Regions from separate parts of the Streptomyces sp. NPDC045026 genome, predicted to be linked through region 1. Evidence: riboswitches for the same ligand, from Rfam matches in the RefSeq annotation. Region 1 holds a riboswitch; each other region holds the start of a gene.

Region 1 (6,996 bases):
GTGGTGCGGTGGGCGAGGCGGGACAGTTCCGCGTCCGTGAGCGCGTCGAGGGCGTCCGCGGTCTGTACGTCGCCGGGAGCGAGCCCCAGATCGCGCAGGGCGCGGGCCGCCGTGCCGGGGTGGTCGCCGGTGATGACCTTGACCGTGACGCCGCGCTCGCCGAGGTCGCGCAGGGCCTGCGCTGCGGTCGGCACGAGGGCGTCGGTGAAGGTGACGAAGCCCGTGAAGGCGAGGCCGTGTTCGTCGGCGGTGCTGTACGCGCGGTGCCGGGCGGGGCGTTCGGCGGTCGCCACCGCGAGGAGCCGCAGCCCGTCGCCGGACAGCGCCGCCGCTCGGGCGAGCAGACTCGCGCGTTCCGTTTCGTCGAGGGCGCACCGCTCCAGGACGTTCTCCGCGGAGCCCTTGACGGCGAGCGTGACCGTGCCGGGCGTGCCGGGCAGCCGGACGACGACGGTGGCGAGGCGCCGTACGGAGTCGAAGGGCAGGGCGGTGATCCCGTCGTACGCGTCGGTGAAGGCCGCGTCCGCATGCGCGATGAGCGCCTCGTCGAGCGCGTCCGGGGCCGGCAGGTCGGCGAGCTGGAGCGTCCACCAGGCGGAGACGGCCGCCCAGTGCAGCGCGTCGGGGTCGGTGCGGGCCAGGTCGACGGCCGGACGGTCCTGGGTGAGGGTGCCTGTCTTGTCGACGCACAGGATGTCGACGGCGCCGATGTCGTGCAGCGCGGGGAGCCGTCTGACGATGACGCCGTGGGTACGGGCGAGCAGCGCCGAGCCGCGGGCGAGCGCCGTCGTGACGATGACCGGCAGCATCTCCGGTGTGAGCCCGACGGCCACCGCGACGGCGAACGGCAGGGTCTCCAGGCCCCGGCCGCGCAGCGCGGCGCCCGCCATCAGGACCAGCGGCGGCGTCAGCAGCATGAAACGGATCAGGGTCCAGGAGATGCCGTGCACCGACCGCTCGAACGCGCTCGCCCCACGCCGTGCGCCCACCGTCCCGTGGGCCGCTGCGAAGCGGGTTCCGGCACCCGTCGCGAGCACCACGGCGCTCGCGCTCCCGGACGCCACGCTGCCGCCCTGGAAGCACAGTTGCGTCGACTCGCCGTCCGCGGGCAGGTCCACCGGACGCTTGTCGACCGGCACCGACTCCCCGGTGAACGCGGCCTGTTGCACGCTCAGGCCCTGCGCCCGCAGGAGGCGCACGTCGGCGGGGATCAGGTCGCCGGGGCCGAGGCGCACCACGTCGCCGGGCACCAACTGGCTTACGGGGAGCTCACGTTCGGCCGGTGAGGCGGTTCCGTCGTCGCCGGGGCGGCGCAGCACGGTCGCCGTCGTCGCGACCAGGTCGCGCAGGCCCGCCATGGCACTGTCCGCACGGCGCTCGCCCGTACAGCGCAGGACGCAGCTGACGCCGACCAGGACGAGGATCACGCAGGCGGTGCCCCAGGCCGCGACGGTCGCCGAGACGAGGCCGAGGCAGAGCAGGACGCCGGTGAACGGGTCGCGCAGGCTGCGGGCGGCGAGGCGGGGCCAGGACAGGGGGCGCGTTCCTGGCAGGACGTTCTCGCCGTGGCGGGCCAGGCGCCGCTCGGCCTCCGCCTCGGTGAGGCCACGTGGGCCGCTGTCGAGGGAGCGCAGGAGCTGGAGCGTCGTACGGCCGGCGGGCGGGGCGGCGACGGGGTCCGGGGCGGTGTCGGTCACTCTCGTGCGCCGTCACGGATTCTCGGGTGTCGTCACCGTCGTCTTCTCCCGTTCATCGGACCGCGAAAGGCTCCCCCGTATGCGGTGCAAGGCCTTCAAGGGGTGCAAGGCGTTCTGGGGGTGGGTTCTGGGGGTTCAGTTTAGGGGCGGAACTTTTGCCGCTCGCCGCTAGTTTCTACAGCGCTGTAGAAGATCAGTAAGGCCGAACGAGGAGAGTCATGGCCCTGTGGGATCGCTTCAAGGAGTCCGCGTCGACGATGCAGACGCAGCTGATGGCGAAGAAGAACGACCTGAAGAGCGGCGCCTTCCGTGACGCGAGTATGGCGATGTGCGCGCTGGTCGCCGCGGCCGACGGCACGGTCGACCCGGCCGAGCGCAGCCGCGTGGCCCAGCTCATCTCCACGAACGAGGTGCTGCAGAACTTCCCGGCGGACCAGCTCCAGAGCCGCTTCGACGCGAACCTGAACAAGCTGACCGCCGACTTCGCCTTCGGCAAGGTCAGCGTCCTCCAGGAGATCGCCAAGGCGAAGAAGAAGCCCGCCGAGGCGCGCGCGGTCATCCAGATCGGCATCGTCATCGGCGGCGCCGACGGTGACTTCGACAAGACCGAGCAGGCCGTCGTCCGCGAGGCCTGCCTGATGCTCGACCTGCCCCCGCACGAGTTCGACCTGTAATTCAACAGGTGAGGGGATACGGGATACACCGAAGGCCCGGAACCATTGGTTCCGGGCCTTCGGCCTTCAGTAGCGGGGACAGGATTTGAACCTGCGACCTCTGGGTTATGAGCCCAGCGAGCTACCGAGCTGCTCCACCCCGCGTCGGTAAACACGACTCTACGCCATTACGGCGACAGAACGCGAATCGGTTCCTCAGCGTTCCGCGATCCGCCGCCTCGGGCCCCTTTCACCCGGTCGGTCCCACCAGGTCGCCCGCCGCCTGTTCGGGGGGAACTCTGGGGTGGGGCCCGATGACGTGCGCAGACGCGGGACCGACGCGGACGGTGGCGGGAGACGAGCTGTGGGGCAGCGAGGAGGGCACAGGCGAGAGACGGAGCAGGGCCTGTCCCGCGCCCGGTTCCTCGTCCGTCTGCTGCCCGTGCTCCTCATCGTGGTCGGGGCGATCTACGACTACGTCACGCCGTCGACGTTCACCGGCGTACCCCTGTTCACCGCGGCCCCGCTGGTCGCCGCCCCGTTCTTCTCGCCCCGTGGCACTTTCCTGACCGGTCTCGCGACCGTCGCCGTCGTACTCGGGGTGCATCTCAGATACACCCGCAGTTACGACACGGACGCCGTCACCGAACTCGTCACGGTCGTGACCGTCGCCGTCCTCGCCTGTGTCATGAACCGCGTCGTGCGGCGGGGCAGTGAGCAGCTCACCTCCGTGCGCCAGATCGCCGAGGCGGCCCAGCGCGCCGTTCTGCCCGAGCCCGCGGAGCGCATCGGCGGCCTGGAGATCGCCGCCCGCTACGAGGCCGCCCAGGCAGGCGCCTTCATCGGGGGTGACCTGTACGCGGTGCAGGACACCCCGCACGGCGTACGGCTCGTCGTGGGCGACGTACGCGGGAAGGGCATGGGGGCGGTGGCCGCCGTGGCCGTCGTCATCGGCGCCTTCCGGGAGGCGGCCGAGCAGGAGTCGACCCTGGAGGCGGTCGCGCAGCGTCTGGAGCGGGCGCTCGCGCGGGAGGGGATGCGGCGCAACGGCCTCGACGAGACCGAGGGCTTCACCACGGCCGTGCTCGCCGAGATCCCGCACGGCAACGGCCTCGTACGGGTCATCAACCGCGGCCACCCGGAACCCCTGCTCCTGGGCGGCGACGGGGCGCTCAAGGTCCTGTCGGCGCCGGAGGCCGCGCTGCCGCTCGGGATGGGCGAGCTCGGCACCTGGCCCGACCGCGCTTCGGAGACGGAGTTCCCGTCCGGGGCGACGCTGCTGCTCTACACCGACGGCCTCTCGGAGGCGCGCGACGTGCACGGCACGTTCTACGACCCGGCGGCGCGGCTCGCCGGGCGGATGTTCTCCGGGCCCGATCCGCTGCTGGCCGCGCTCGCCGCCGAGGTCCGCCGGCACACCGGGGGCGGCACGACGGACGACATGGCGCTGCTCGCGGTGAGGCGGCCGTGAAGCAGCAGTGAAGCAGCGGTGACCGCCGCCTTCACCTTCCGTAGTCGAACGGCGTCGCTGCGCATAACATTTGACAAACCGTCAGATGGGCGGCCCGCTCCGACGGCCGGTCAACTCGCCCGATTCCGCCCGCTCGTGCCCCGATAAGTCCAGGCCAAAGGCGTTAACGATCAGTCGGAACAGCTTGGAATCGAGCCCTGGTGTCTATTAACGTTCGATAACGCAGCGCGGTCGTCCCAGCCGTCACAAGAGATGGCTCCGTGCGCACGCGCCTAATCCCGCAAGGGAGCCGGGGAACCACCAACTTGGGGTGAATCGGACGTCTTTCCTTGCGGAAGGCGTCGGTAGGAGACCTTCCTGCTCCGAACCCGTCAGCTAACCCGGTAGGCGAGAAGGAAGGAAAGGAGCGCGCCCCAGTGGCGTCAAACCGGCCTGCCCCAGAGTTCTCCTACGCGCCGATCGACGAAGCCTTCGGCCCGGCGGACGAGCAGACCTGGGAGGAGTGGAACCCCACCGAGGAGTCCATTCGCCCCGTACGCGGCAGGCACCGCGTAGCCAAGCAGCGCGGCGGTCTCGCGCGCAGCTCCACCGTTCTCGGCGTCGGCGTGATCGCGGCCGTCGGCGCGGGCGGCATCGCCACCGCGCAGGGCGGCAAGCCCCCCGTACACATCTCGATGCCCGACCTCTCGGCCGTCAAGGACTCGCTGCCCGACGCCAAGTCGCTGCCCGGCGTGGGCGCGCTGATATCCGACGGCGCCGATGACTCGTCCGGCGCCTCCGCGAGCCCGCTGACCGAAGCCGGTGTCAGCACCGCGGACGCCGAGCAGGGCACGACCGCCGGTGAGGCCCTGCGCGCCCGCATCATGCAGCAGGCCGAGCAGCAGCAGGACCAGGCCGCCGAGGCCGAGGCCGCAGCCGCCGAGCAGGCCGCCGCGAAGAAGGCCGCCGACGACGCCGCCAAGGAGCGGGACGCCGCCACCGCCAAGGCCGCCGCCGAGAAGAAGAAGGCGGAGGAGGCCGCGAAGAAGAAGGCCGAGGCCGAGCGCCTCGCCAAGCTCGCCAAGAGCTTCACGCTGCCGGTCGCCTCGTACACGATCACCGGCACGTTCGGTCAGCCCGGTTCGATGTGGTCCTCCGGCTACCACACAGGTCTCGACTTCGCCGCTCCGACGGGTACGCCGATCAAGGCGATCCATTCCGGCACCGTCAAGGAGGCCGGCTGGGCGGGCGCTTACGGCTACCGCACGGTCCTGGAGCTCCCGGACGGCACCGAGCTCTGGTTCTGCCACCAGTCGTCGCTCAACGTGAGCGCCGGCCAGAAGGTGACCAGCGGCGACATCATCGGCCGCGTCGGCGCCACCGGCAACGTGACCGGGCCGCACCTCCACCTGGAGGTCCACCCGGGCGGCCAGGCGACCGGGGTCGACCCCGCTCCGTGGCTGCGCTCCAACGGCCTGACGATCTGAGGCTCGTACCCTCCGAACCCCGGCGGTCCTGACGGCAACCCCCCGACGTCAGGGCTGTCGGTCCGGCATGCCCGGAATATCTTGATCCACATCGGTGTTGTGGGTGGTCATGACTTCTCTTCGCAAGCTCGGCTCGTCAGACCTCGAGGTGTTCCCGCTCTCCCTCGGCGGCAATGTGTTCGGCTGGACCGCCGACGAGGCGCAGTCCTTCGCCGTGCTCGACGCGTACACCGCCGCCGGCGGCAACTTCGTCGACACGGCCGACGCGTATTCGGCGTGGGTCCCGGGCAACAAGGGCGGCGAGTCCGAGACCGTCATCGGCAAGTGGCTGGCCGCGCGCGGCAACCGCTCCGATGTCGTCATCGCCACCAAGGTCGGCGCCCACCCCGACTTCAAGGGCCTGTCCGCGCACACCATCAAGTCCGCCGCCGACGAGTCCCTGCGCCGCCTCGGCACCGACTACATCGACCTCTACTACACGCACTTCGACGACCCGTCCGTGCCGGTCGAGGAGATCATCACCGCGCTCGACGAGCTGGTGACGTCCGGCAAGGTGCGCGCCATCGCCGCGTCGAACCTGACCCCGGAGCGGCTCCAGGAGTCCCTGGACTTCTCCGACCGCGAGGGCCTCGCCCGCTACGCGGCGCTCCAGCCGCACTACAACCTCGTCTCGCGTGACACCTACGAGGGCAGGCTCCAGGAGGTCGCCTCGCGCAGCGGTCTCGCGGCCGTCCCGTACTACGCCCTGGCGTCCGGGTTCCTGACGGGCAAGTACCGGCCGGGCGCCGAGGTCGACAGCGCGCGGGCGGAGGGCGCCGGCAAGCACCTCCAGACCGAGCGCGGACTGCGGGTCCTCAAGGCCCTCGACGAGGTGGCGCAGGCGCACGGCGCCGAGGTCGCGACCGTCGCCCTCGCCTGGCTCGCGTCCCGCCCCACGGTGGCCGCGCCGATCGCGTCCGCGCGCACCGTGGAGCAGCTGCCGGCACTGGTGGCCGTGGCCGAGCTGGAGCTGACGGACGCGGAGCTCTCGAAGCTCACCGAGGCGTCCGCCTGACCCGGACGGAGCCGGACGCAAGCCCTGCAGGCGTTCGTTCTCAGTAGCGGTACGGGTTGTGCGCGCTGTGCGCGGGGAACGGGGCGGCCGGCCCCGCGTACACCGGCCCCGCGTACATCGGCGGCACCCACAACACGGGGGGTGCGGTGGCGCGGGACGCGTAGGCGAGGGCGGGGCGGGCCGCGTGGCGCCGCGCCCACAGCTCGTCGAGCAGCTTCCGCTCCCGTACGACATAGTCCGCGCCGGCCCGGCCGCGCCGCCCGCGGTGGCGCAGGAGCGCGAGCGAGGTCGCGTACTGCTGGTACTGGGCGACGACGCGAGCCGTCTCCTTGCCGCCGTGGTGCTGCGCGAACTCGCGGGCCAGGCGGCGGGCGCGCATCGAGCCGAGGGCGAACGGCTCGTCCTGGCCGACCCAGCCGGCCGCCGCGTACGCGGGCAACTCGGAGCGCACCGTGCGCAGTTCGCGCTGACGGGTCCCGATCGCGAGCCAGGTCACCAGGCCGAACGCGGGCATCATGAACAGCGCGTAGACCCCGAAGAACCCGAAGCGGCCGAACGCCGACGAGCCGTTCCACGTGGCGTGCATGCCCATCGCGAGCAGCAGCCCGGCGAGGGGCAGGAACACGCGCCGCACCGGGCCGCGGTCGGGCGCCGT
Region 2 (6,996 bases), on a different contig from region 1:
CGGAGGGCCTCGGCTCACCGGTGGCCGCGGTGCGGGAACGTGCCGTTCGATCCCTCGCCGAGATGACCGGCGGTGAGGCCACCGCGCGGCTGCGGCAGGCCCTCGCGAACTCCGACGTCGTGGTCCGCAGGTGTGCGGCTCTGGCGCTCGGGACACGTGGCGTGGCCGACGCGGTCCCGGTGCTCATCGACATGATCGTGGACGGAAAGAACGATGTCGACGCAGCCGACGCACTGAGCGTGCTGGCGAGCGACACCGCGACGGCCGATCAGATCGCGACCTGGCTCGTCGACCGCCTCACCCACGACACCACTGAAGCGGCAGCACGCGGACGGGTGACTCAGGCGCTGGCCGCCGTCCCGGGAAAGACGGCGTCACGTGCCCTCGTGGAGCTGTCGGGTGACGAGGACCGTGCCGTTGCGCTGACTGCGGCGTACCTTCTTCAGCTACGCAAGGCACCGACCTCGGCACCGGCCTCGGCATCGCCTCCCTCGACGGCCACGGCTCGCCCTCCGGCACCGCCCGGGTCCAGTACGCCGAGTACGCCGACGGCACATCCACCGACTTCACCCTGACCTGGGGCTACCCACACGGACCGCTCACCGGTTCCACCTTCGCGGCGACCTCCCGCCGCGGGCCGTCAAGCGTGGGGACTCGGCTTGCTTCGCCCTGTGCCGGCCGTTTTCCCGCTCACCGGGACCTGCGGCGTGTGCGGTGGCGAGCGGCCGCTCTACGCTCCTGCCTTCCTTCCCCGAGGCGAGAGGACGACGGCATGAGACCGTGCGCAGCAACGGAGATCGGCACCTGGGACCTCACCACGGACGTGGTGGTCGCCGGGTACGGCGTGGCCGGAGCCGCGGCCGCCGTGGAGGCCGCCACTGCGGGGGCCGAGGTTCTGGTCCTCGAGCGGGCCGGCGGCTGGGGCGGGGCCGCGGCGCTTGCCGGTGGCTTCATCTACCTGGGCGGCGGTACCGCACTGCAGCGTGCCTGCGGGTTCGACGACTCCCCCGAGGCGATGTCCGCGTTCCTGATGGCCGCGATGGGGCCGGGCAGCGACGCAGCGAAGATCTCCGCGTACTGCGAGGGCAGCGTCGCGCACTTCGACTGGCTGGTCGAGTGCGGTGTGCCGTTCAAGCCCGTCTTCTACGGCGAGCCCGCCTGGGAACCCGCCGCCGACGAGGGGCTGATGTACTCCGGCGGCGAGAACGCGCACCCCTTTGACGAGATCGCCCAGCCCGCGCCGCGTGGGCACCTCCCGCGGATGGAGAACAAGCGCACCGGCGAACGCGGCGGCGGATACATGCTGATGAAGCCCTTGGTGGAGACCGCCGAACGGCTCGGCGTCAAGGCCCGATACGGCTCGCGCATCGAGCAGTTGGTGGTCGGGCAGGACGGCAGGGTGTGCGGAGTGGTCGCGCGCGGTTACGGCGAGCGGATCACCATACGAGCCCGGCGCGGCGTGGTCCTGGCAACCGGGAGCTTCACCTACAACGAGGGCATGCTGGCGGCACACGCCCCACTGCTCCTCGACCGTCCCGGCTCGGCGGTCGAGGAGCACGACGGCATCGCGGTCCGACTCGCTCAGGCGCTGGGCGCGGGGGTCGCGCACATGGACGCCTGCGAGGTCGCGCTCCACATGGACCCGCAGTACCTGATCCGCGGAATGATGGTCAACGGCCGGGGACAGCGATTCATCAACGAGGACACGTACCCCGGGCGGATCGGTCAGGCCGCACTCTTCCAGCAGGACAACCAGACGTTCCTCGTCCTCGACGAGCAGGGGTTCGAGGAGGCCCGCAAAGCCTCCTCCGCACCGGACTCCCTCCAGCTGAGGCCGACTTGGGTGTGCGAGACGGCGGCCGAGGTGGCCGCCGAGATGGGGCTGCCGCCCGGTGCCCTGGAGGCGACGCTGGAGGTCTACAACCGGCATGCCGAGGAGGGCCGGGACCCGCTGCTGCACAAGGCCGCCCGCTGGCTGCGGCCGCTGCGCGGCCCGCTGGGCGCGGTCGACCTGCGGGGCATGACCTCGGGCTTCGCCCTCGGTGGACTGACCACCGGCACGGACGCCGAGGTGCTGCATGTGAACGGGGAGCCGATCCCCGGGCTGTACGCGGCGGGCCGGGCCACGGCGGGCATCGCCTCCTGGGGGTACGCGAGCGGTGCGTCGCTCGGCGACGGCAGCTTCTTCGGCCGCAGGGCAGGACGCAGCGCGGCGCTGAACCGGTAGCACTGGCGTGGGCGGGCAGGCAGGACGCGGCCCGCCCCGTCAGCCGCGTCGGCCGTTCACCGCAGCGGACGGGGCATGTTGGTGAAGCACTCCTCGTCACGCCGGAACCAGCCCGGCGCCGCGAGGATCCCGCGGTCCACCCCCGCAGGGTCGTCCCGGTGATGACCCCGGACTGCTCCGACGGCAAGAACGTCACCGCGTCACCGTGGGACGTGGAGCACCAGAGCGCATTCCATCAACTTCTCCTCACGGAACCGGAATACGCGATCGCGTACGGGTGCTGTGGCGGCCGGCGTGGACGGCCACGCGGGCGGCGTTCCCGATCACCGGGCCACCGCCCGCTGTTGCACCATGTCCGAGGCGGCGATGTGCCCGAAGACCATGGCGGAGCCGATGGGTACTCCGGGCCCCGGATAGACGGGGCCGGAGACGGAGGCGGTGGTGTTGCCCGCCGCGTACAGACCGGGGACCGCGCTGCCGTCCTCGCGCAGCACCCGGGCCCGGGCGTCGGTCCGTACACCGCCCTTCGTGCCCAGGTCGCCGAGGACGATCTGCACCGCGTGGAACGGGCCCTCCTCGATCGGCACCAGGCAGGGGTTGACCGCGTCGCCCTGGGCGAAGAAGCGGTCGTACGGGTCCTCTCCACGATGGAAGTCCGCGTCGACGCCGTCGGCTGCGTAGCTGTTGAACGTCTGCACGGTGGTCCGCAGGGCTCCGGCGTCGACACCTATTCGCTCGGCGAGGCCGTACAGCGTGTCAGCGGTGCGCCACAGCCCGGCCTCGGTGAAGGCCTTCCGGTCGGCGGGCACCACCGTAATCCCGGGCAGTTCGTCGCCGAACCGTCCGTCGAAGACCCACCAGACCGGGTTGTCGTGCGTGGTTCCGGCCTTGGCGGCCAGCATCTGACGGCCCATCCGGTCGTACGGCAGCGACTCGTTCGCGAACCGGCGGCCGGAGCCGTCGACGAAGATCCCGCCATGCAGGCCGAGGGTGAAGGCGGCCGAACCGTCGGGGAAGCGCAACGACGGGCACCACCACGACTCGTCGAGCAGAGCGGTGGCGGCTCCGGCCTCGGCCGCCGCGGTGATCGCGTCTCCGGTGTTGCCTCCAGGTGCGCCCATCGTCCAGTCGGCACCGGGCAGGTTCTGCCACTGGCGTCGCAGCTCGGCGTTGGCCTCGAAGCCGCCCGCGGCGAGCAGCACTCCCCGGCGGGCGCGGATCCGCACAGTGCCGCCGTCCTGCTCGGCCTCGGCACCGACCACGCGGTCGCCCTCGACGATCAGCCGTCGCAGGGCGGTGTGCCGCAGGGTGCGGCCGTGCCCGGTGGACTCCAGCGCGAGCAGCAGGCGACCGATCAAGGCACGGCCGTCGGTGAGCGGGCCGTCAGGCATGGGCAGACCGAACCGTTCGGCCCACGCCGGTGGCCGTACCGCGCCGAGAAGTGCGTGCGGCGCCTCGGGCGCCGGCAGGTCCACGGGGAACACAGCGCGGCCCGCCTCGAAGCGGCCGGGTGCGGCGTAGTAGTCGGGGAAGGCGCGGTACTCGAATCGCACGTGCGCGTTGCCCTCGAGGAAGGCGACCGTCTCTCCGGCGTGGTCGAGGTAGGCGTCCTGCAGCTCATGCGGGGTGGCGTCGCCCACCACCCCACGGAAGTACGCGCGACCAAGGTCGGCGGAATCCGCCACACCGCCCCGCTCCTGGGCCTGATTGCCCGGCAGCCACAGGCCGGCGCCTGCGTAGGCGGTGGTGCCGCCGAAGTAGCCGGTCTTCTCGATGACCAGGGTGTCCAGTCCACGGACCGCCGCGCTGTACGCGCCGGTGAGCGCGCCACCGCCGGAACCGGCCACCAGGACGTCGCACTCCTGGTCCCATCTGTTCTGTGTGGTCGTGTTCTGCGTGGTGCTGTTCTGCGTGTTCGGCATCTCGTCCCTTGGATGTGGTGGGTTGCCGGTGGTTGTGCGCCGGCAGCCGGGAAGGCACGGCGCTCGTACCAGAGCAGGTGAACGGCGCGGGTGACGATGCGCCAGTCGGCGGCCGTGCGCGCGTGCGTGTCCTCGTGGTGGACGGGGATCAGCACGTCGGTGCCGCCCCGCCCCTGTCAGCCGGCGGGAGACGAGTATGGGCCGGAGGCAGGACGACGGCCATGGCGCTTTCCCGATGGGTGGGATTGCCGGCAGTGCGCCCTGGCAGGTACGGCGGCGTGCCTTCGGTCAGGCTCTGTTGAGCGGGACGGGAAGCCGGCCGCTGAGCACGGCGACGAGGAAGGCCGTGAGCGAGCCGTCGATAGTGACGCTCCCGCTCCCTCTCGCGTTTCAGTGAGTGGGATCAATTGAATTATCCGATGGTGCGTTCCGGTCCCTAATTGACGTCCCGTCACTATCGGGATCGGTCTCGACGGAACTGCCAAGACCCTGATTCGAGGCGTCCTTCGCCTTCGGGACTGGCGGTTGGACCATCAATCTTTAGCCCTGTGACCATCGTTGACCTGTCCGCAGAGAACTCAACTCGCCCGCCGGCAAGGCCGCCCAATGGACCCGACCACTTGGGAACGCCGGGCATCAGCTCACGGTCGAGGAATCACCAGGCGCCACCCAGCCGTCGACGAATCGCGCCATCCGGGATGCACTCGAGCAGGAACTAGGAACTCCACATTCCACTGACCCGAGAGGGCCTGCCGACCATCGGCCGCAGCGAGTGCCTCAACGGTGCGTGCAGAGGAAGGTCCGGACGCGGCCAGGCCAGCATTGATGGACATATGTCCAGTTTGACACGAAATGCCCACTCCTCGATATGTCCATGTTTGCGCATGAATGATACTTCTTCGCATTATTAACGACATATACAAAGACTGACCGCATTGCCCGGCATTCACGCGAAACATCACGCTCCGGCATCTCCGTCGAGCCGCATTCCAACCCGCATCCCATTCAGTGAAATGGGTCACGCCGACCACCTTGGCCCCCGGGGCCGGCCGAGCGGACTTCCGTTCCACGCAAAGAGAGTTGGGCTTTTCGATCAAAGAGGGCGCAGTGTTCCGGCCGCCAGGAACCGACCTCGCGCATTCCCTATTCAAATTTTGGTCTTGTTCCGTCCGGGCTTTCTCGCCTAACGTCACGGCCAATCCGGATGGAACGCCGAATCCTGCCGCTGTCCGGAAACTCCCACTCACTCACGCACGCACGGCAGGAGCGGGGAACCCAGGTAAGTCGCTGATCCGGATTCCGGAACGGCTCGGGGTGAAGTCGCATTCACAGTGCGGCCGGACGTCTCCCGTCCGAACCCGACAGCTCACCTCGTAGGCGACGGAGAGGAATTCGTCATGGCTGCACAGGGAAAGCACCGCCGCCCCAAGTCCAGCTCGCTCACCCGGGGCCTCGCCGCAGCAGGCACGGGCGGGGCTGTGCTCGTTCTCCCGCTGCTCGGCGCGACCGCCGCCAGCGCGGCGCAGGCCGACACGGCGGCCAAGCCCGCCGCGGCCCAGACGAGCTACGTCGTCGTCGCGGGAGACTCCCTCTCCAAGATCGCCCGAGACCACTCCCTGAGCGGCGGGTGGAAGAAGCTGTACGACGACAACCGCAGCGTCCTCGGCGACGACCCGAAGCTGATCCACCCCGGCGTCAAGCTCACCCTCGGCAAGAAGGGCCCGGCCGAGTCCGCGCAGAAGCCGGCCGCCGCCAGGGCGTCCGCCGAGCGGGCGGACCGCTCCGAGCGCACGACCACGCTCACCGCCAAGCCCGCCGTCGCCCCGGCGAAGAAGTCCTACACGAACGACCTCGACGGCTGGATCAAGGAGTCGCTCGACATCATGGCCCAGCATGGCATCCCCGGCTCCTACGAGGGCATCCACCGCAACGTCATGCGCGAGTCCTCCGGCAACCCGATGGCCATCAACAACTGGGACTCCAACGCTCTCGCCGGAACCCCGTCCAAGGGACTCCTGCAGGTCATCGCCCCCACGTTCGCCGCCTACCACGTGCCCGGCACGTCGATGGACAGCTACGACCCGGTCGCCAACATCACCGCTGCCTGCCACTACGCGGCCGCCCGGTACGGCTCGATCGACAACGTGAACGGCCCGTACTAGACCGCATCCCACCTCGTCCGAATCTCCTGACGGACGCAGCAAGGCGAGGCGAGGCGAGGCCACCCTGGCAGGGGCCGGGCGATGCCTGACCCCACGGGCCAGGGTGGCCCGGCCCCGCGGCCGTCCCGAATCGCACTCCTGACGAAGCGGTTCAGCGTGAGAGCTTGACACGGCCGTGGGCTGCCGAGGGAGGCGCGTTCCTGAAATAACGTGTCGCCATGATGCGTAGCGGCGGCCCTCAGGGCTGTGGACCGGACAGGTCTGCGGCTTCGGGCCGGCCCCTGGCCCCGCTGCTCGCGGTCTGCGCGGGCTACTTCATGGTCATCCTGGACGTGACCGTCATCAACGTCGCCGTTCCGGTGATGGGGCGGGACCTGTCGACCTCACTGACCGGGATCCAGTGGATCACCAACAGCTACACCCTGATCTTCGCCGGCCTGCTGCTCACCGGCGGTGCGCTCGGGGACCGGCTGGGCAACCGCCGGATCTTCTGCACCGGGGTAGCGGTGTTCACCGTCGCCTCGGCGGGCTGCGGGCTGGCCCCGAGCACCGGGACTCTGGTCGCCGCCCGGCTGCTGGAAGGACTCGGTGCGGCGCTGATCGTGCCCCCCTCCCTCGCTCTCCTCCAAGAGGCGTACCCCTCACCCGTCGAGCGCTCCCGGGCCTTCGGCCTGTGGGGCTCCAT
Region 3 (6,996 bases), on a different contig from region 1:
AGGCCGAACCCGCGCCGGAACCGCAGGCCGCCTCGGCCCCGGACCCGCAGGGCCCGCCCCGGTGCTCGGGCAGCGTCACCTGGTCGGTGCCCTCGACCTCGAACCCGGCGTCCGTGATCATGTCCAGGTCCGCCTTGCCCGCCTGGCCCTCACTGGTCAGGTAGTCGCCGAGGAAGATGGAGTTGGCGAGGTGGAGTGCCAGCGGCTGCATCGAGCGCAGGTGCACCTCGCGCCCGCCCGCGATCCGCACCTCGACGTCGGGGCAGACGAAGCGGACCATCGCGAGGATCCGCAGGCAGCGCTGCGGCGTCAGGTTCCACTCCTTGGCGAGGGGCGTGCCCTCGAAGGGGATCAGGAAGTTGACCGGCACCGAGTCCGGGTCGAGTTCACGCAGCGAGTAGACGACGTCCACCAGGTCCTCGTCGCTCTCGCCCATGCCCGCGATGAGCCCGGAGCAGGCGGACAGGCCGGCCGCGTGGGCCTTCTGCACCGTGTCGACGCGGTCCGCGTAGGTGTGCGTCGTCGTGATGTCGCCGTACGTGCTCTCGGAGGTGTTGAGGTTGTGGTTGTACGCGTCGGCGCCCGCCCCGCGCAGCCGCTCGGCCTGGCCCTCGGACAGCAGACCGAGGCAGGCGCACACCTCGACGCCCTCGTTCTGCTCCTTGATCGCGCCGATGGTCTCCGACACGCGGTCGACGTCCCGGTCCGTCGGGCCGCGACCGGACGCCACCAGACAGACCCGCTTCGCGCCGCCCGCGACACCGGCGGCCGCGGCCTTCGACGCCTCGTCGGGCTTCAGCCACGTGTACTTGAGGATCTCCGCCTTGGACCCGAGCCGCTGCGAGCAGTACGAGCAGTCCTCGGGGCACAGGCCCGACTTGAGATTGACCAGATAGTTGAGTTTCACCCGCCGGCCGAACCACTGGCGCCGCACCTTGCCGGCCGCGGCCACCACATCGAGCAGTTCGTCGTCGGAAGTCGCCAGAACGGCGAGCGCTTCTTCACGGCTCGGCAGCTCGCGCCGCAGCCCCTTGTCCACCAGCGTGTTCAGCAGGTCCATAGCCCGATCCTGGCCTACGTCCCCTGCTCAGGCCAAGGAGGCTCCGGACAACTCTGCCGGTTCGACGTGTGGGTATTGCCACACACTGGGCGGCTGGATGTCCCGCTAGTGTCTGTGCACTGCCTACAAAGACGCAGGGGCACGGGACAGCACACCCCACTCGAGAACCGGTCGCGACACACGGCCGTCGGAGGGACTCACATGGCGGGATCGCCGTTCGGCTGGATCGACGAGCAGGAGCGCGTGCGCCGCGGCGCCGGACTCGTCCGCACGCTGCGCCCCCGCCCGTCATCGAACCCCCTCCTCGATCTCGCGAGCAACGACTACCTCGGCCTCACCCGCCACCCCGAGATCACCGGGGGAGCGGCGGACGCGGCGCTGCGCTGGGGCGGCGGCGCCACCGGCTCCCGGCTCGTCACGGGCACCACGGAGCTGCACACCGAACTCGAGCGCGAACTGGCCGAGTTCTGCGGCTTCGAGGCGGCGCTCGTCCTGTCGTCCGGCTACGCGGCCAACCTCGCCGCCGTGACCGCGCTCGCTCCGCACGGCTCCCTGATCGTCTCGGACGCGAGCAACCACGCCTCCCTGATCGACGGCTGCCGGCTCGCCCGCGGCGCCACGCAGGTCGTCCCGCACGCCGACCCGGGCGCCGTCCGTAAGGCCCTCGACACCCATCAGGGGCCGGCGGTCGTCGTCTCCGACTCCGTCTTCTCGGTGGACGGCGACGCGGCTCCACTGCCCGAACTCGCCGGAGTGGCAAGGGAGTTCGGGGCGGGTCTGATCGTCGACGACGCGCACGGGCTCGGGGTGCTCGGCGACGGCGGCAGGGGGGCGCCGCAGGCGGCGGGGCTCTCGGGCGCCGACGACACCGTCGTCACCGTCACGCTGTCCAAGTCGTTCGGCAGCCAGGGCGGCGCCGTCCTCGGTCCCGCCCGGGTGATCGACCATCTCGTCAACACCGCACGGACGTTCATCTTCGACACGGGCCTCGCGCCCGCCGCGGCCGGCGCCGCACTCGCGGCCCTGCGCCTGCTGCGCCGCGAGCCCGAGCGCGCCGACCGGGCGCGCGCCGTCGCCTCCTCGCTGCACGAACTCCTCACCGCCGAGGGGCTCCAGGCCGTACGGCCGGACGCCGCCGTCGTCTCCGTGCGTGCGCCGTCCCCCGAAGAGGCGGTGCGCTGGGCGGCCGAGTGCCGTGCGGCGGGCCTCGCCGTCGGCTGCTTCCGTCCCCCGTCCGTGCCGGACGGCATCTCGCGGCTGCGGCTGACCGCCCGCGCCGACCTGACCGACGATCAAATCGCCGAGGCCGTACGGGTGATCAGCCGCAACGCTCCCGACTCTGCTTTCACCGCAGGGAGTTGAGGAACCCCTCCCACGCGGAGGGCGAGAACAGCAGTGCGGCTCCGGCCGTGCGCTTGGAATCGCGCACGGCGAGCAGTCCGGCCGAAGGGCCGCGGCGCAGGGCGGCCGTCTCGACGCAGTTGTTCATTCCGGTGCTGCGGCTGCTTCGCCGCCATGGCGCGTCGTGCAGAGAGGTGCTGGGAACCGCGGCGGATGGTACGTACCGAGGCAGAGCTGACATGGTGCCTCCTTACGTGCGTTCACTGACCTCAGGGCGGTGTGCTCCGGCGATCCCGGCGATGAAATCCAGTGAGTCCCCGGGCGAAAGGGCGTGGATCCGAAGGGTGTCGAAGGCGTCCGTGTACGCCTTGAGGTCTTCTTTCCGCTCGAGGTAGAGGCTACTCGTCAAATGGTCGAGAACTACTACGTCGAGATCAGAAGTGTTCGGAAAGGAGAACACAACGAAAGGGCCGGTGAGTCCGACATGCTCTCCCGCGGCGAACGGCAAAACCTGTAGCCGCACATGGGGAAGCCTTGCCACGGCGGTGAGATGACGCAGCTGCTCCGCCATCACCTCGGGACCGCCCACCGGCCGCCGCAGCACCGCCTCGTCGAGCACCGCGCTGAGCCGCAGCGGCGACGCCGAACGCAGCACGTCCTGCCGGGCGATCCGCACCTCGACCAGGGCGTCGACCTGCCCGTCCGGCAGCCCGTCGAGCGCGGCCCTGGTCACCGCACGCGCGTAGTCGGGCGTCTGGAGGAGTCCCGGCACGACGGACGTCTCGACCGTCCTGACCCGGCACGCCTGCGACTCCAGGCTGATGAAGTCCCGGTAGGCGGGCGGCAGAAGACCCCGGTAGGCGTGCCACCAGTGCTGGCCGCCGTCGTCCCCCGACCCGGCCAGCGCGACCAGCAGATCCCGTATGCCGGGGTCCGAAACCTCGAACGCGTCGAGCAGGAGGCGTACGTCCGACGCCTTCACGCCGCTGCGCCCGGTCTCGATACGGCTCACCTTCGACTGGTGCCAGCCGACGAGCCGGGCCGTCTCACCACTGGTGAGCTGCGCGCGGGCACGCAGCGCGCGCAGCTCCGCGCCGAGCCTGCGGCGGCGCACCGCCGGACCGTGTTTCATTCCGTCTCCTCGGACCTGCGGCCCGGCTCCTTCCGGCCCGCCGGATCGTTGTTCTGAGCCGACGGTAGAGGAAGCAGGCGGCGTACGCCCAAATGCGGCCCACCGACGCAGAGTTCACCGCTTCGAGCGACAGATATATGCATATCTCGGGGGATCGGCTCCATGGGTCGAGCGGGAGTGGCACTCTGGCGCGAAGCACCAGTCCGGGGGGCGCCTCGAGTCATCCGCCATGTGTCGGATTCAGGCCCCGGCGAAAAAAGGGACGACGTCGCCATGGCAGATCACCAGGAAGCATCCGTCACTCTGCCGAGCGATCCCGCCTCGGTCTCCTCGGCCCGCACATATGTCGGTGACGTACTCGCCGAATGGGGCATGCCGCGCGACGCGGAAACAGCCGACACCGTCCGGCTCATCGTCTCCGAACTCGCCACGAACGCGGTGATGCACACCCGCGGGCAGTCACCGGTCTTCACCGTCGACGTGCATCTGGCGCGCGACGAACAACTGCGCATCGGTGTCACGGACAGCCACCCGCGCTACCCGAAGCGGCTGCCGGCCGCCGTCCAGCAGGACAACGGGCGCGGCATGGTGATCATCCGCTGTCTGACCGCGGAGTGCGGCGGAAGCCTGTCGGTCCGGCCCACCCCCGAAGGCGGCAAGACCGTATGGATCGCCCTGCCGTGGACGGTCCCCGTCCCGCAGGCGTGACGGGCAGCAGGCACGAGGCGGCTACGGGGACGGGGTGTCCGTCCCTTCCTGTGCCCGCGTGAGTGAGCGCCGCACCAGACGCGGCAGCACGCCCCACAGGCCCGCACAGACCGCGAACGTGCACGCCCCCGCCGCGATGCCCGCCGCGCGCCCCGCGGTGACGTCCACGACGAGCAGCACGGACCCGGCCAGGGCGAGCATCAGAACGCCCAGGCCGGCCGAGGCGAGCCGCGAGGACATCTGCACGATCTCCGGCTTGGCACCCCGCCGGAACAGCGCGCGGTGCAGCGCCGCGGGCGCCGTGAACAGCGCGGCGGCGAGCACCGCGAGCAGCAGGGTCGCGATGTAGGTCGCGCGCTGCACGCCGTCGAGCGACGGGAACCTCGGAGTGAACGCGAGCGTCAGCAGGAACGCGAAGAGGATCTGCACGCCCGTCTGGGTGACTCGCAGCTCCTGGAGCAGCTCGCCGAAGTTCCGGTCAGCACGCTCCAGCCGCGTCTCGTGCCGGTCCTGATGCCGGTCCTGATGCCGGTCCTGATGCCGGTCCTGAGCTCCGCCGGGCGGGCCCGTGGCGCGTCGGTCGTCCTCACCGCCTGCGGGTCGGTCCTCGTCCATACGACCACGAGTACCCCATCGCGCGGTTCCAAGGCGGACGGGGCGGGCGCGTGCCCCTCCGAAGCCTGACGGGTCCCCAGGCCCCCTGGGGACCCGTCAGGCGACGCGAAGGGTCTTCGCGGACACGACCTACCGCACGCGCCCGTACCAGACGCTCTTCGTCCAGATCCGCTCCAGTCGCACCACGGCACCGGTCTTCGGCGAGTGCCAGATCTTTCCCTTCCCGGCGTAGATGCCGACGTGGTAGATGCCGCGGCCCGCGTGGAAGAAGACCAGGTCACCGCGTTGGCGATGGGACGCGGAGACATGGCGGGTCTTGTTGTACTGCTGGGCGGCGGTGCGGGGCAGCTTCTTGCCCACACGCTTGAACGAGTAGCGCGTCAGGCCCGAACAGTCGAACCTGTGCGGTCCTGAGGCCCCCCATTGGTAGGGGCTTCCCTTCTTGGAGGCCGCGATCTGGAGGGCCTTCGTCGCCGGTGGCGCGGCTTCCGCTTGGGGCGCGGCTCCGGGGACCAGCAGGCTGCCACCCGTTACGGCGAGCGTGAGGGCCGAGGCGGTGCCGGCCCTGGTGAGCAGCGACGGGACACGATTGAGCGCAGTCATGCGCAACCCTTCGTCAGCCGCCTGTGAAGGATGACCTGTCGGATTCGGGCTGGCGAAGTTGCCCGGCCGCGAAGTGCGGCTTCACCCCAAGGGCCGGCCCGGAAAACAGCTCCGGCGGCCCGTCATGCTCGGGTCCTCCACTCCTGCCGATCCACTTCTGTCGACCTGGCATCCGTACGGCGGCAGGACTCGGCGTCCGCACGGACCGCCCCGCCGCGGCGGCGGGGGCTTGTCGTCGGAAGGGATCTTCACGCACGAACGGCGCGACCGCAGCGCGGAATCGGCCGTGTGTGAGTGTCCTCACGAATGATCTGTTCGGGTGGACAGCGCACCTTTCGCCCCCGGCGCGGGGGTCCCAACGACGCCCGCACCAGCAGCGGAAGGCGAAATTCCGCACTCCGCGTACACGTTCCGCGCAACTTTTCCGGTTCGCATGTGCGAGTACCGGCTACTCCGTATGTGGGTACCTCTTCTGGTCCGTTTCAGCCCGGCTCCGGACGGTTCGAGTCGATCGCTTCGGTCTCGGATGCGCCGTCAATTGACCGGCTCCGGTGGCAGAGTGACCCGTTGTGTCCTTCTTTCTCCGTCCAGGACCCGCAAAGCCTGAGCCAGCGTCGTCGTGTGGACCTCGCTCTCGCCCCGCTGATGCATGAGCGTCAGGGCGTCCCTGAGCGCCGTCGCCTTGCTGACGAGCGCTTGCGCGGCCCGTAGTCCGCCGTACGTGTGGTCGCTCCTGGCCGGGTTGATCCTGCCGAGCAGGTCGACGACCTCCAGGTAGCGGTCGAGGAGCTCGCACTCGGCGCGGGTCAGTGCGGGCAGTGGGGGCAGCTCGGGCGGCAGCATCGCCGGTTCACCGGGCGCCGGGGGCCGAACCGGACGTCTTGCGGTTCTCGATGACCCGGTCCACGAGCCCGTACTCCACGGCGTCCTGGGCCCGAAGGATCGTGTCCCGCTCGATGTCGGCGCCGATGCGCTCGCGGCTCCGCCCGGTGTGCCGCGCGAGCAGTTCCTCCAGCTGGGCCCGCATGCGCACCAGTTCACGGGCCTCGATCTCCAGGTCGGTCGGCTGGCCCTGTGCGGGTTCGGGCAAGCCGGGCTGATGGATCACCACGCGCGCGCCGGGCAGCATGGCCCGCTTCCCCGGCGTCCCGGCGGCCAGGAGTACGGCAGCGGCGGAGGCGGCCTGCCCGAGACACACGGTTTCGACCTCGCAGCTGACGAACTGGATCGTGTCGTAGATCGCCGTCATCGCGCTGAACGAGCCGCCGGGGGAGTTGATGTACAGCGCGATGTCCCGGTCCGGCGCGGCGTACTCGAGGTGCATGAACTGCGCCATCACGTCGTTCGCGGAGGTGTCGTCGATCGGCGTCCCCAGGAACACGATGCGCTCCTCCAGGAGCTTGGAGTACGGATCGAACGTGCGGTGCCCGGCCGAGGTGCGCTCGGTGAACTCGGGCAGGACGTAGCGGGCGGAAGGTCGGGTCATGACGCGTGCCTCCTTGAGCGCGACACTCGGTCGCTACTCGGTCGCTGCTTC
Region 4 (6,996 bases), on a different contig from region 1:
TCCTCGCCGACGACGAACTCCGTCGAGCCGCCGCCGATGTCCACGACCAGGTAGGGCTTGTCGAGGTCGGCCCGGCCCGTCAGCTCCTTCGTCGCGCCGGTGAAGGAGAACTCGGCCTCCTGGTCACCGGTGATGACCTCGGGCTCGACGCCCAGGATGTCCATGACTCCGCGCACGAAGTCGTCCCGGTTCTCGGCGTCGCGGGACGCGGACGTGGCCACGAACCGGATCTTCTCGGCGCCGTGCGCCTTGATGATCTCGGCGTACTCGCGGCAGGCCGCGAAGGTCCGCTCCAGCGCCTCGGGCGCGAGCCGCCCCGTGCGGTCCACGCCCTGCCCGAGCCGCACGATCGTCATCCGGCGGTCCAGGTCGACGAGTTCACCCGTCACCGGGTCGGCGTCGGCCACGAGCAGACGGATCGAGTTCGTGCCGCAGTCGACGGCGGCGACCCGGGTCACTCGCTCTCCTCGGGCGCGGCCGACACGCACGGGCCCTTCGCCCACCACTCGGGCAGCATCGCGATCGCCTCGTCGCCGAGCGGGTTCACGCCCGGTCCCGCGGCCAGCGAGTGGCCGACCAGGACGTGCAGGCACTTCACCCGGTCCGGCATGCCGCCCGCGCTCGGGAAGCCCTCCAGGACCTCGATGGCGTCGCGGCGCGCGATGTAGTCCTCGTGCGCCTTGCGGTACGCGTCCGCGAGCTCGGGGTCCGTCGAGAGACGCTCCGTCATCTCCTTCATGACGCCGTTCGCCTCCAGGGTGCCGATCGCGGACGCGGCCCGCGGACACGTGAGGTAGTACGTCGTCGGGAAGGGCGTGCCGTCCTCGAGGCGCGGGGCCGTCTCGACCACGTCCGGGTTGCCGCACGGGCAGCGGTGCGCGATGGCCCGCAGGCCGCGCGGCGGGCGGCCGAGCTGCTCCTTGAACGCCTGGATGTCGGCGTCCGTGGGCGTGGTCGGCTCGGTCTGGGGCGGGGGCGTGTCCATGCCTGGGGGCTTTCCTTCAGTGAACTTCGGTGGGGTACTGCGGACTTCAGAGGTACTGCGGACTTCAGGGGGTGGAGACTTCGGCGCTTCGGGCTTCGGGCTTCGGTGTGGCGGGTCAGTTGTCGGGGCGGTCGGCCTTGTCGACGCCGTCCCAGACGTTCGAGTACCAGGGCCGGCCCGCCGCGCCCTGCTCGGAGCGGGTGCGTTTCACAGCGTCGGGGTCGCGCGCGATGTAGCCGGTCTCGCCCGGCATCACCAGGTGGAGCCGGTCGCGGATCCGCTGCTCGGCGTACGAGTCGTCCTGCCAGCGTGCCTTCTCGTCGCGCAGCCGGTCGACCCTGCTCTGGGCCTCCTGCCGCTGGCGCTGGAGGTCGGCGATCTCCCCGCGCTGGGAGACGTACTGCCTTATGGGGTAGGCGAGCGCGACGACCAGTGTGCACAGGACGAGGGCCAGGAGTGCCGCGCGGCCGGTGAGGCGGGAGCGGCGGGCCTGGCGTCTGGTCTGGGAGCGGTAGACGCGCTCGGCGGTCTGCTCGCCGAGCAGACGCAGCCGGGTCGCGGTGGAGAACCGGTCACGGTCCCTGTCCCGGACTCTCCCGGCCATCTTCGCGCCTCCCCTTTACGTGCGTACGTCCCCGCACACGGTACGGGACCGGGTGCGGGGACGTACGTACGACGCTTCTACCGAAGCCTGTGTGGCTCAGCCCTTGAAGCGCGGGAAGGCGCTGCGGCCGGCGTAGACCGCGGCGTCGTCGAGGATCTCCTCGATGCGCAGGAGCTGGTTGTACTTGGCGACGCGGTCCGAGCGGGCCGGGGCGCCGGTCTTGATCTGGCCGCAGTTCACCGCGACGGCGAGGTCGGCGATGGTGACGTCCTCGGTCTCACCGGAGCGGTGGGACATCATGCACTTGAAGCCGTTGCGCTGGGCCATCTCGACGGCGTCCAGGGTCTCGGTCAGCGAACCGATCTGGTTGACCTTGACGAGCAGGGCGTTGGCGGAGCCCTCCTCGATGCCGCGGGCGAGGCGCTCGGGGTTGGTGACGAAGAGGTCGTCGCCGACGATCTGGACTTTGTCGCCCAGCTTCTCGGTGATGACGTTCCAGCCGGCCCAGTCGTCCTCGTACAGCGGGTCCTCGATGGAGACCAGCGGGTACGCGGAGACGAGCTCCTCGTAGTACTCGGTCATCTCGGCGGCCGAGCGGGACTTGCCCTCGAACTCGTACTTGCCGTCCTTGTAGAACTCGGACGCGGCGACGTCGAGCGCGAGCGCGATCTGCTCGCCGGGGACGTAACCGGCCTGCTTGATGGCCTCGACGATGAGGTCGAGGGCCTCGCGGTTCGAGCCGAGGTTCGGGGCGAAGCCGCCCTCGTCGCCCAGGCCGGTGGACAGGCCCTTGGTCTTCAGCACCTTCTTGAGGGTGTGGTAGACCTCGGCGCCCCAGCGGAGGGCCTCGGAGAAGGACTCCGCGCCGATCGGCGCGATCATGAACTCCTGGATGTCGACGTTGGAGTCGGCGTGCGACCCACCGTTGAGGATGTTCATCATCGGGACGGGCAGCAGGTGCGCGTTCGGGCCCCCCAGATACCTGAAGAGCGGCAGGTCGCTGGCCTCGGAGGCGGCGTGCGCGACGGCGAGGGAGACGCCGAGGATGGCGTTGGCGCCGAGCGAGCCCTTGTTGTCGGTGGCGTCCAGGTCGAACATCGCCTGGTCGATCAGGCGCTGCTCGGTGGCGTCGTAGCCGACGAGCTCCGGGCCGATCTGCTCGATGACAGCGAGGACGGCCTTCTCGACACCCTTGCCCTGGTAGCGGTTCGGGTCACCGTCGCGGAGTTCGATGGCCTCGAACGCGCCGGTGGACGCACCGGACGGGACAGCGGCACGACCGGTGCTGCCGTCGTCGAGGCCGACCTCGACCTCGACCGTGGGGTTGCCTCGGGAGTCCAGGATTTCCCGGGCTACGACGACGTCGATGGACGGCACGAGCATCTCCTTCTGGGATGTGACGCAACTACGCCGGGCCGCTTGGTCCGGCAACACACGAGCCTATCCGGCTCCGGGCCATCAGCCGGACGACAGACCGGCCCGTGGACAAAACCGAGAGCGAATTGTTTCCGAACGGAACAAAAAGCCCCGGCCGACAACGGACGAAAAACCAGGACCCCTCACACACCAAAGCCCCGCCCCGGGCGCGACGGGGGAATGCGCACCCGGGGCGGGGAGTCCTTGGGGACCTTGCGTGGTACCGGCCATCCGCCGAAAGCCGGTACCCGAGCGGCCTGAGGGCTGCGGCTCTCCTCTATTACTCGCTACGACTCGCTCGAGGCGGAGCCGCCGGCCCGTGTCGCCTACTTGAGGTGGAGCTGCTGGCCCGGGTAGATCAGGTCGGCGTCCTCGACGATGTCCTTGTTCAGCTTGAAGAGCTTCGCCCAGCCGCCCTTGACGTGGTGCGTCTCGGCGATGGTGCTGAGGGTGTCGTGAGCCTTCACCTTGTACTCGCCGTCACCCTTCTTGACCTTCTTTCCGGCCGGGGTCTCGACGGTCTTCTTCGACTCCTGCTTCGGAGCGGCGGGCGTCGTGCGCTCCTGGCTGCGGGTGGTCGGCTGCTCGGCCTTGCGCTCCTGCGGCTGCGGGGCGGCCGGCGCGGGGGCGGCGGAGCCGGTCGAGGCGGCGGAGAGGCCCACGCCACAGCTCGGCCAGGCACCCTTGCCCTGGCTGGCCAGGACCTTCTCGGCGACGGCTATCTGCTGCGCCTTGGAGGCCTTGTCGGCAGTGGAGGCGTACGCGGTGCCGCCGTACGCGGCCCACGTGGACGAGGAGAACTGGAGGCCGCCGTAGTAGCCGTTCCCGGTGTTGATCGACCAGTTGCCGCCGGCCTCGCACTGCGCGACCGCGTCCCACTCGGAGGCGGTGGCGGCGGAGGCACCGGTGGCACCCATCAGCGGGACGGCGACAGCGGCACCGGTGACACCGGCGAGCGTGGCGACACGGACGGCCTTGGACGGGCGGCGGTGCTTGCCCTTGCTGGAAAACAGCATCGAGAGATCCCCTCACCGACGCCTACGAGGTGAGCTGTCGGGTTCGGGCCGGATGAGTGCCCGGTCGCACGTCTTGCGTGCGACTTAACCCCAAGCCGGTCGTCCGGCCGTCTCTCAACGGCCGGGACCGGCACTTACCTTGGGTCCCCCGCTCCTGCCTACGGCGCTTACGCGACGACTGTTCCCGTACGGACATTGGCAGGATTCGGCGTGACATCCGACGGGGCCCGCTGTGGCGAGCGGTGATGACCGTAAGCAGCGGATCGCCCTAATTTCAAAGACGATCAGGGCCTTTGAGACCCATCTCTCACTCTCACCAAAGCGGACATTCAGCCCGAACTGCCGCTACTTTTCGCCCGATTCGAGCCCAAGATCCAGACTCTGACCAGGAAGGATGAGGTCCGGGTCGGCACCCACCGCCTCCTTGTTCCCGGCGTACAGAGCGGCCCATCCGCCGTCCACGTCATGGGTGTCGGCGATGTCCCAGAGGTTGTCACCGGCGCGCACCGTATAGGTATCTTCGTCCGGATTTGCGGCCTTACGACCGTTTTCGTCACCGCGCGAGGCGTGGCGGCCCGCGCCGTCGTCGGCGCGCGAGGAGCCGGCGGTGTCGTCCTTAGCGGCGCCGCCGCGGTGCCGGCCGGCGGCGGGCGGCGTGGCGGAGTCCGAGCCGCCCGAGGCCTCCGGGGAGGACTCGTCGGGGGTCGAAGTCGAGCCGTCCTGGCCGGACTTGTCAGCTTCAGCGACATCCGTGGCGTTACCTGCGGTATCGCCCGACTTGTCGTGATTCTTCTCTCGGGAGTCGTCCTTCGCGTCCGAGGACGCGGAGTCCGACGGCTCGTCGCTCGCGTCGCCCTTCGCCGCGTCGTCGCTCCCGGAGTCACCGGCCGACGCCGACGGGGTCGGCAGGGCCGCACCGGGGTCGACCTCGGCCGCGGCGTCGTCCGCCGTGAGCCCCGAGGTGACCGAGCAGACCGGCCACGCCCGCGGGCCCTGGTCGTCGAGGACCTTCTCGGCGACGGCTATCTGCTGCGAGCGGCTGGCCTGGTCGGCGCGCGGCGCGAAGTCGAGGCCGCCGTAGTTCTCCCAGGTCTCCTGAGAGAACTGGAGCCCGCCGTAATAGCCGTTGCCCGGATCGGCGCTCCAGGAGCCGCCGCTCTCACACTCGGCGAGCTTGTCCCACGTGGCCGTCGACGCGGCGCTCGCGCTGGTCGCGCCAAGCAGAGGGATCGCGATGGCGGAGCCGGCCACTCCTGCGGCGACGATGAGCGCGGGAGCCTGGCGGGGGCGACGGTGACGACCGTTCCCGGTGAGCATGGAGGCGCCTTTCGGGGGCTGGGGGAATGCTGCGGCGGGTGGTGCCGCGATGACTGGTGAACGTAGCGGGAGTCGAACGCTTGTCACAAGTCGATGCAGCGGAGATCACGTGAAAGTCACAGTCTTGACGATCCGTCAGCTACGAGGCTTTGTCCGGGCCCGCCTGATGCGGCGTGAACTCGACCGGAAGCGTGCGCAATCCCCGCATGATGAGCCCGCCACGCCAGCGCAAATCGGCAGGTTCCCCCGCGAGTCGCAGGTCCGGAAGGCGCGTCAGAAGCGTCGCGAGGGCGGTCTGCCCCTCGAGGCGCGCGAGGGGCGCGCCGAGGCAGTAGTGAATGCCGTGCCCGTATCCGAGGTGCTGATTGTCACGCCGGGACAGGTCGAGGGTGTCGGGCTCGTCGAAGCGCGCCGGGTCACGGTCGGCGGCGGCGAGGACAACGAGGACGGGGTCGCCCGCGGCGATGTCCTGGCCGCCGACGGTCAGCGGCTCCGTCGCGAAGCGCCAGGTGGCCAGCTCCACCGGGCCGTCGTAGCGCAGGAGTTCCTCGATGCCGGTCTCCAGGAGCCCGGGTTCGGCGGCGCCCGGGGCGAGCGACCGCTGGAGCCGCTCGCGCTGCTCGGGGTGCGTGAGCAGGGCGTACAGGCCGTTGCCGATCAAGTTGACGGTGGTTTCGAACCCGGCGAACAAAAGGATGAAGGCCATCGCGGCGGCCTCGTTCTCGGTGAGGTGCTCGCCGTGGTCGGAGGCGCGGATCAGGCCGGAGATGAGGTCGTCACCCGGGTCGTTGCGCTTGCGGTGGATGAGTTCGGCGAGATAGCCGCGCATCTTCTTGACGGAGCGCGCGACGCCCCCTCGCGGGCCCCCGCCGTGGCGGATCATCATGCCCGCCCAGTCGCGGAAATCGTCCTGGTCCTCGCGCGGGACGCCCAGCAGGTCGCAGATCGCGTAGATGGGGAGCGGGAACGCGAAGTCGTGGATCAGGTCGGCCTCACCCTCGGCCGCGAACCGGTCGATGAGCTGATCCGTCAACTCCTGCACGCGGGGGGCGAATTCGGCCACCCGACGCGGGGTGAACGCCTTCGAGACGAGGCGGCGCAGGCGGGTGTGGTCCGGCGGGTCGATGTTGAGCAGATGCGTCATCAGTTCGGCCTTGCGCTCGCCCGGAATGCCGGTCTTGCCCTTGGCGTGGGCGGGCTCGTCGTGGTGCGCCGGGTTCTTGGACAGACGCTGGTCGGCCAGCGCCTGCTTCGCGTCCGCGTACCGCGTGACCAGCCACGCCTCGACACCGCTGGGGAGCGTGGTGCGGTGGACGGGCGAGTGCTCGCGCAGCCAGGCGTAGGCCGGGTACGGATCGGTGGCGAACTCCCAGGTGAAGAGTTCGGGAGCGGTGCGCTGCGCGGGCTTGTCGGTCACGCGTCGACGGTATCCGGCGCGGCGCGCCACTCCTGCCGGGCCCCACCGCCGACCGGTTCTAGCCCAGCCCCTCCGCGCCGCGGATCGCGTCCCGGTACGCGCGGGCCGCCGCTCGCAGGGCCGCCTCGGGGTCGACTCCGTCGGCCTCGGCGCGCAGGGCGAGTGCGAGCAGTTCGTAGCCGATGCCCTCGCCGCCCGGCGTCGGCACGTCGAGGCCGGCCGTGCGGACGCGGGAGCCGAG

Evidence for each region. A riboswitch is a leader RNA that binds a small molecule or an ion and turns the genes downstream of it on or off. The one in region 1 is predicted to bind cyclic di-AMP.
Region 2: another riboswitch for cyclic di-AMP. It lies ahead of AC07EJ_RS34130 (transglycosylase SLT domain-containing protein); the one in region 1 lies ahead of AC07EJ_RS15240 (M23 family metallopeptidase).
Region 3: another riboswitch for cyclic di-AMP. It lies ahead of AC07EJ_RS12500 (C40 family peptidase); the one in region 1 lies ahead of AC07EJ_RS15240 (M23 family metallopeptidase).
Region 4: another riboswitch for cyclic di-AMP. It lies ahead of AC07EJ_RS15150 (transglycosylase family protein); the one in region 1 lies ahead of AC07EJ_RS15240 (M23 family metallopeptidase).

What each region holds. Positions count from the first base shown of each region.
Region 1 covers NZ_JBWKIS010000006.1:19,944-26,939, reverse strand. Annotated here, with positions in the region: gene mgtA (magnesium-translocating P-type ATPase) at 1-1,697, opposite strand, end outside; gene AC07EJ_RS15255 (tellurite resistance TerB family protein) at 1,916-2,371, shown strand; tRNA gene AC07EJ_RS15250 (tRNA-Met) at 2,442-2,515, opposite strand; gene AC07EJ_RS15245 (PP2C family protein-serine/threonine phosphatase) at 2,715-3,821, shown strand; cyclic di-AMP (ydaO/yuaA leader) riboswitch at 4,081-4,226, shown strand; gene AC07EJ_RS15240 (M23 family metallopeptidase) at 4,238-5,287, shown strand; gene AC07EJ_RS15235 (aldo/keto reductase) at 5,397-6,341, shown strand; gene AC07EJ_RS15230 (PrsW family intramembrane metalloprotease) at 6,382-6,996, opposite strand, start outside.
Region 2 covers NZ_JBWKIS010000022.1:142,651-149,646, forward strand. Annotated here, with positions in the region: gene AC07EJ_RS34115 (HEAT repeat domain-containing protein) at 1-575, shown strand, start outside; gene AC07EJ_RS34120 (FAD-dependent oxidoreductase) at 773-2,227, shown strand; gene AC07EJ_RS34125 (FAD-binding protein) at 2,551-4,149, opposite strand; cyclic di-AMP (ydaO/yuaA leader) riboswitch at 5,376-5,544, shown strand; gene AC07EJ_RS34130 (transglycosylase SLT domain-containing protein) at 5,547-6,311, shown strand; gene AC07EJ_RS34135 (MFS transporter) at 6,533-6,996, shown strand, end outside.
Region 3 covers NZ_JBWKIS010000004.1:431,914-438,909, reverse strand. Annotated here, with positions in the region: gene bioB (biotin synthase BioB) at 1-1,060, opposite strand, end outside; gene AC07EJ_RS12525 (8-amino-7-oxononanoate synthase) at 1,262-2,422, shown strand; gene AC07EJ_RS12520 (DUF397 domain-containing protein) at 2,406-2,642, opposite strand; gene AC07EJ_RS12515 (helix-turn-helix domain-containing protein) at 2,652-3,533, opposite strand; gene AC07EJ_RS12510 (ATP-binding protein) at 3,807-4,241, shown strand; gene AC07EJ_RS12505 (DUF6328 family protein) at 4,263-4,856, opposite strand; gene AC07EJ_RS12500 (C40 family peptidase) at 4,986-5,459, opposite strand; cyclic di-AMP (ydaO/yuaA leader) riboswitch at 5,463-5,640, opposite strand; gene AC07EJ_RS12495 (hypothetical protein) at 5,994-6,302, opposite strand; gene AC07EJ_RS12490 (ATP-dependent Clp protease proteolytic subunit) at 6,310-6,945, opposite strand.
Region 4 covers NZ_JBWKIS010000005.1:446,492-453,487, reverse strand. Annotated here, with positions in the region: gene AC07EJ_RS15170 (Ppx/GppA phosphatase family protein) at 1-458, opposite strand, end outside; gene AC07EJ_RS15165 (DUF501 domain-containing protein) at 455-985, opposite strand; gene AC07EJ_RS15160 (FtsB family cell division protein) at 1,101-1,589, opposite strand; gene eno (phosphopyruvate hydratase) at 1,686-2,972, opposite strand; gene AC07EJ_RS15150 (transglycosylase family protein) at 3,332-4,021, opposite strand; cyclic di-AMP (ydaO/yuaA leader) riboswitch at 4,026-4,197, opposite strand; gene AC07EJ_RS15145 (transglycosylase family protein) at 4,367-5,338, opposite strand; gene AC07EJ_RS15140 (cytochrome P450 family protein) at 5,478-6,755, opposite strand; gene AC07EJ_RS15135 (nucleoside triphosphate pyrophosphohydrolase) at 6,814-6,996, opposite strand, start outside.